DNA from 3 places in the Sulfurovum xiamenensis genome. Region 1 is predicted to be linked to each of the others. Evidence: riboswitches for the same ligand, from Rfam matches in the RefSeq annotation. Region 1 holds a riboswitch; each other region holds the start of a gene.
What was found. A riboswitch is a leader RNA that binds a small molecule or an ion and turns the genes downstream of it on or off. The one in region 1 is predicted to bind cyclic di-GMP.
Positions count from the first base shown of each region.

Region 1 (2,280 bases):
GAAATCAATGCAATATTGACATGATATTTTCTTGCTATATCACAGTAGTCTTTGATCTCACCCAAAACTTTATAATGTTCATTTGGGATATGCACTTCATTATTTTCAAGAGATCTACCATCATCCAAGAACCCTATTACCTTATATCCAAGAAAATGGTTTTTCATCATTTTATCAGCAAATTCTCTTCCTGGCCCATTATTCCCAAGTATAAGAATAGGCTCATACCATATTTTTAAACGATATAAAAGATTTTTACCATAGAGTCTAAACATAGGAAAGATCATCATACTAGTAAGCCACAGTAAGATAATGAATGACATGGATAAATGCTCCAGAAATCCAATAATAAGAGCTATAGTGGTAGATAAAATAAGTGATTTAACAAGAATTCGTGACTCTTCTGAAAAGGTTTCCCTTCTAGAATACAAACCTTCATAGCTTATAACAATTAAATATATGATAGACAGCCAAGCGTAGTCCTTTAAAGTACTAAGTTCAAGGGAATCTAGACTTAACACTTCAAAGGAGATTAATGTACTAAATGCATAGGCGATACCTACTGAAGTAAAAAAAGAGAGTGAATCAATTATAATTAAGCCGATAACAGAAAAAATATCATTTTTCCAAGATTTACGCCTTCTGTCTGTCCACATATAAATCACTCCAAACTACCAAATATTTATATTTTATATTATTACATCATAGCTAAATATATTATATTATCAAAATACAAAATGGTGAAGCAACAGTAATCTAAATTTATATTTCATCAAATAAATTGATTATAAACATATATTTTAATTTTATATTATTTTCAGTTTAATTATGTATTATTCCGGTACAACTATGATTTAAGATACTACTTAATCATAAGTTATATTAATAAAAGTATTAGGCCAAACCTGTTGTGAAGCAGGGACGGAAAGCTTCAGGTCTTTTGAAAAAAAGATAGCTGGGTTGCATTTATTTTGACATATCGTATCTCAAACGATGTCTCTTAATAAATTATAACTTTTATATAAAGTTTATAATCCTAATCCTAATAAAAATTCAGGCATGTGGGTAATATTGAGGTAATGCTCTTTCAATATAATTCCCACCAAGTTAGTGAGAAAAGCTAAACCTATTGTGAAGTAGGGACGGAAAGCCAAGGGTCTCATAATAATGATTCATGAGATAGCCTAGTTGCCTTTGTTGAACACAACAAAGTAATGCTATATTTATAGTGGTTTATTCAATTCTTCATAGAAGAACTCCCTCCCCCTACCTTTCAATATATTTTCTTCACAACAATACACGTTCATACACAGAAGGAATATAAACGAATGTTTAGACTTAACAATATCAAACATAATGTACTTATACTGTCTTTTGCAACATTGCTTGCAGGTTGTGGCGGTGGAGGAACAGCGACTACAACAGATTCAACTACAACAGATCTCACTACAGCCCCAACAGAAAAAGTAGTGAAGATTGATATCATTGTCACAGCTACAGAAGATTCTGCCACCATCGAATGGAATCCCTATGGATATACTACAAAATCTGTAGAGTATGGTACAAGTAATAAGTATGGTTCAGTAGTTACAGTACAAGAAGAAGGTACTGTAACCTTATCAAATTTACAAGCTGCTACAGAATATCACTATAGAACAGTCTCTGAAGATGAGCGAGGTAGACTCATTGTAAGTAGTGACAACACATTTACAACACTTGCAAGTACACAACCGATTGTAACTGATCCAGTTCCTACAGAACCAATTGTCACGGAACCGATCATAACTGAACCAGTGCCAACAGAACCAATCGTAACGGACCCAGCACCAACAGAAACAAACACAACAGAACCGACTGTCACGGAACCAGCGCCAACTAATCCAATCGTAACGGACCCAATTGTAACTGAACCTGCGCCAACTGATCCAGTCGTAACTGAACCGGCACCCGTATGTCAAAGTGGGCCTGCAATGCAACAAGGACAGGTTAAAGATAGTATTTCAGGTACTGGTCTAGCCGATGTTACAGTCACAATTGCCGGATGTACTACAAAAACCGATGCAAATGGATACTATACACTTAATAATATAGTGGTTACTGATGAAGCAGTAGTAAACTTTGAAAAAGAGGGATACCCTCTCGGTAGTACCAAGATCCAGATCACAGAGACATCCGGAGATGGTACAATTTCTACAAATTATCTAGAATATACTATGTATGCCTATAGTGGGGAATGGACTAATGGTAGAGTATGGACTTATGAGAGCCAAAGTGGAGCCA
Region 1 covers NZ_JAQIBC010000007.1:58,874-61,153, forward strand. Annotated here, with positions in the region: gene wbaP (undecaprenyl-phosphate galactose phosphotransferase WbaP) at 1-656, opposite strand, end outside; cyclic di-GMP riboswitch class I at 889-968, shown strand; cyclic di-GMP riboswitch class I at 1,110-1,196, shown strand; gene PF327_RS09260 (hypothetical protein) at 1,329-2,280, shown strand, end outside.

Region 2 (2,280 bases), on a different contig from region 1:
TCACGCAACAGTGCGAGTTCATCTGTGCTCAACTGGTACTTGCCGTCTTTGGCCAATCCTTCCATCAATTCTTTGGTACGTGCTGCACCGAATTTATCAAACATAATACGTTCAACATTAGAACTTTTCAAAATATCCATAGCCGGTGATTCTGTCTGTATGAGTGTACGTGTTGTAAGATCATACGACCCCTTGGTGATCCAATCTGTCAGAATATTATTGATATTGGATGAGATAAGGATCTTTTCTATCGGTAAACCTGCTTTTTTTGCATAATAGGCACCTAAAGCATTCCCGAAGTTACCACTAGGAACAACCAGATAGATCTTCTCACCCATTTGGATGCTCTGCTTACGTACCAACTCCAGGTAGGAGTGGATATGGTAAATGATCTGGAAGATAATACGCCCGAAGTTTACAGAGTTTGCTGCTGAAAGTTTGATATTTCTCTCTTCCAATTCAGCCTTAAAGTCATCAGAGGCAAGCAGATCTTTGAGAGTATTCTGCGTATCGTCGAAATTACCTTTCACACCGATCACTTTCAGATTTGAAGCATCTTCTGTAACCATTTGCAGTCTTTGAACATCGGATGTACCCCCATCCGGGTAAAGACATGCTACCTGCACACCTTCCTGATCTTTAAAGGTTTCGAGTGTGGCAGGACCGGTATCTCCGCTTGTCGCTGCCATGATAAGATAGTGTTCACCCCTTTTTTGCGCCAATTTACTTAACACATACCCAAAAGGTTGTAAAGCCATATCTTTAAAGGCTCTTGTAGGACCATGGTAGAGCTCAGAGACAAAGCAGTCATCTTCGATCTGGGAAAGCGGTACAGGATTTGAAGGATCATCAAATGCATCATATCTTTTTAACGCTTCTACCAGTACTTCTTTTTCAATATCTATACCAAATTGTTCCAAAAAATCCAATGCCAATGTTTTATAATGGCTGGAGAGATGCCCCTCTAGGTATTCTCTATCTAACGTTGGGAGTTCTTTGGGTACATATAACCCACCAAAACTAGCACTTGGGCTGAGTATTGCTTCTGAAAATGGTACAGATGAAGGTTTCTGTCCGTCATTTCCGCGTGTCTCAATAAATTGCATCTATATTATCCTATGTTTATATGAATGATAATTATAGCTAAATAAGCTAAGGATTATAAGAAATTAGGGGGAATAAAATCTGAAGTAAACTCAAGTATCTAGTATCTATTTGCCCTACAATAATAGGAGAAGAATGATTTAGGGAAAAGAATGTCAACTAATAAAATCATAGAGACAAACAAACACTAAAATACTCAGGTAATAGAAGAAATGAAACTTTCTAATAGATAGAATGAGTTTATATCTCTATTGGTAGTCTGGCGATCTACGTGAGACCCATAACTTTCCGTACCCACCTCGCGATGAACTTGGCTTTTTCAATACAGTATAACCGTATGAAAGAATTATAACACACTTACCTAAGAGAAAGAACTTAAATTCTAAAAAAAATTTAAAAATTTATAATTTTTTATTGTTTTTCTCATTTAACCTATACAATTTATTGCTCTAGAGTTCGATACAGGTCCCTACACCAGAACTGGTCAAAATTTCCAGAAGCAATGAGTGCTCTACGCGACCATCGATGATGTGTGCTTTTTTGACACCACCACGCAATGCTTCTATACAGGCATCCACTTTAGGTACCATACCCCCTTGTATCGTTCCGTCTTCTTTGAGGGCTTCGGTTTTTTCTATACTCAGATTGGTGATCAGCTGCATCTCTTTATCTAACACACCAGGCGTGTCCGTCAAGAACAGTACTTTTCTTGCTTTCAAGGCTACGGCTATTTTGCTTGCTGCAAGGTCCGCATTGATATTGAATCCAGGATGTCCCATCGTACTGCTTCCCGCGATAGGAGCGATCACAGGTATCGCACCGTCCTCAATGATATTATTGACGATCTCAGGATTGACATGTTCGATCATACCCGTATAACCGAACTTTTCAAAATCTTTAGGGATCCCCTTTAAAAAACCGCCATCTTTTCCAGAGATCCCGATCGCTTTAGACCCATGATTATCAAGCAGGGATACGATCTCTTTGTTGATCTCTCCGCTCAATACCATCTCAGCGATACGCATCACCTCTTTAGTCGTTACACGCTGTCCATCGATAAATGTGGTATCTACCCCTAAATTGGCAAGAAGATCTGTGATACTTTTACCTCCACCATGTACGATAATAGGTTTCATTCCTACAAGGTGCAAAAGTACAATATCCTGTGCAAACTGT
Region 2 covers NZ_JAQIBC010000006.1:74,430-76,709, forward strand. Annotated here, with positions in the region: gene thrC (threonine synthase) at 1-1,106, opposite strand, end outside; cyclic di-GMP riboswitch class I at 1,355-1,429, opposite strand; gene argB (acetylglutamate kinase) at 1,554-2,280, opposite strand, start outside.
Region 2: another riboswitch for cyclic di-GMP. It lies ahead of thrC (threonine synthase); the one in region 1 lies ahead of PF327_RS09260 (hypothetical protein).

Region 3 (2,280 bases), on a different contig from region 1:
TGACCTTGTATCATCATACAAAGATCGGTTCTGAGTGTATCATTCATAGCGGTACAGTGATTGGTTGTGATGGGTACGGTTTTGCACATACAAAGCTTGGTGAACATGTGAAGATCTATCAGAATGGTAATGTTGTTGTAGAAGATGATGTAGAGATCGGGGCAAACTGTGCCATAGACAGAGCTGTATTTGGCACCACCTATATACGTAAAGGTACCAAACTGGATAATCTGATACAGATCGCACATAACTGTGATGTAGGTGAACACACCCTTTGTGCTGCCCAAGTAGGTCTTGCAGGCTCTACGACTTTAGGCAGAAATGTAGTCATGGGTGGACAAAGTGCTACTGCGGGACATTTGGAAGTGGGTGCCTTCGCAACTATCGCAGGAAAAGGTGGTGTCACCAAGTCCCTTGAAGGGGGTAAAACCTATGCTGGTTTCCCTGCTATCGATCATAAAATGTGGTTACGTCTGCAAGCCAAAATGATGGGTTTGCTCAAAGGTAAAAAATAGTCAATTCATTGTAATATAATCTTGATATAAATAATTTAAAGGAGAAGATATGAGTGGCACAGTGACAAAAATAGATGAAATGGGTTTGAGTGGTACAAAAGATGGAAAGATCACGATTACGACAGTAGCAGAACCTTATGGTCCAAAGAGTGAAAGTGTAGCAAGTATCGGTATTTCACTGCAGGCAGGTGCTGAAGAACCGGATTGGAAAGTGCATATTCCTAAAGCAAATATTGATGCAGTGATTGCAGCATTGCAAGAGGCAAAAAAGGCTTTATAGCCTTTGATATACTTTTTGGTTAATGGGTTGTCCCATTAACTACACTTCATCATTTTTCATGACCTTGTATTTATCGAAAGCTCTTTGCATAAGGTCTTTATCTGGGATCTTTCTCCCTGCAATATATCCGATGAGATTTCCGTCATCATCCAATTTAGGTTTGATCCATACAACCACATTGTAATATTTACCTTCACTGGTCATATTTTTGACAAAACCTTCCCAGTAATTTCCACCTTTTATTGTCTCCCATAACTCTTTGAATGCAGCCTTTGGCATATCTGGATGTCTATTTATGCTGTGTGGTGATCCAATGAGTTCTTCTTTCGTATAACCGGTAAGTTCACGAAATTTACGGTTGGCATAAGTGATGATACCTGCCGGGTCTGTCTCCGTGATCATAACACCACCATCAAATGGCACTTCTACATCTACAGGATCTGGTTTTGTGATCTCTTGACCGGTAATAATATTTTTAACTGTTTTTCCCATTTTTTCTCCATGGACAATAGATATGTTGTATTAAAGGTTTTATAGGACACAATGAAGTAAAAATGCAGATCAAATACATTTGGCAGTTTGGCGATCTGCATTGAGACCCATAACTTTCTGCCCTCACTTCACAATGAGTTTAGCCTTATATATGATACATTATATATTATCTATCTATAGCTTATATGGACATAATACACTACCTTACAACTAAGATTTAATCATATTTTCTTCATACTTTGCTACAATTACAGAATTATGATAAAGGGGCGTTTTTTGTCTATTACAGAAACAATCAAATCACTTTTACAAGATCGTATACTCGTCATCGATGGTGCAATGGGTACACAGATACAAGACCTTAAAGTTCCAGCTGAAGCATGGTTGGATGACAAAGGTATATCTCAAGAGGGGTGTAATGAGTTATTGAATGATACAGCACCGGAACTTATAGGACGTATACATAAGCGTTATGCTATGGCGGGTGCCGATCTATTAAAGACAAATACATTTGGTACTATGCCATGGGTACTTGATGAATATGATATGGGTGAACGGGCCTATGAACTTTCTAAAAAAGGTGCGCAGCTCGTCAAAGAGGTATGTAATGAATACGGTACACAAGAATCACCGAAGTTTGTTTTAGGTTCTATAGGACCTGGAACAAAGCTTCCTTCTCTAGGGCATATTCATTATGACGAGATGTATGAGGGGTATAAACTTGTTGCGCTTGGACTTATCGATGGTGGATGTGATGTTTTTCTTTTGGAAACCTGTCAGGATCCTCTACAGATCAAAGCAGCACTTCATGCCTGTCAGGATGCAAATGAAGAGAGAGAAGTTCAGCTTCCTATCATGATTTCTGTGACCATTGAACTCAGTGGTACGATGCTTATAGGTACCAATGCTGAGACGATAGTTACCATACTTGAACCGTTTGATATATTATCGCTTGGATTTAACTGTGGTACTGGACCGGATCAGGTAAAAAAA
Region 3 covers NZ_JAQIBC010000001.1:227,993-230,272, reverse strand. Annotated here, with positions in the region: gene lpxD (UDP-3-O-(3-hydroxymyristoyl)glucosamine N-acyltransferase) at 1-515, shown strand, start outside; gene PF327_RS01225 (hypothetical protein) at 565-795, shown strand; gene PF327_RS01220 (PAS domain-containing protein) at 835-1,287, opposite strand; cyclic di-GMP riboswitch class I at 1,366-1,441, opposite strand; gene metH (methionine synthase) at 1,564-2,280, shown strand, end outside.
Region 3: another riboswitch for cyclic di-GMP. It lies ahead of PF327_RS01220 (PAS domain-containing protein); the one in region 1 lies ahead of PF327_RS09260 (hypothetical protein).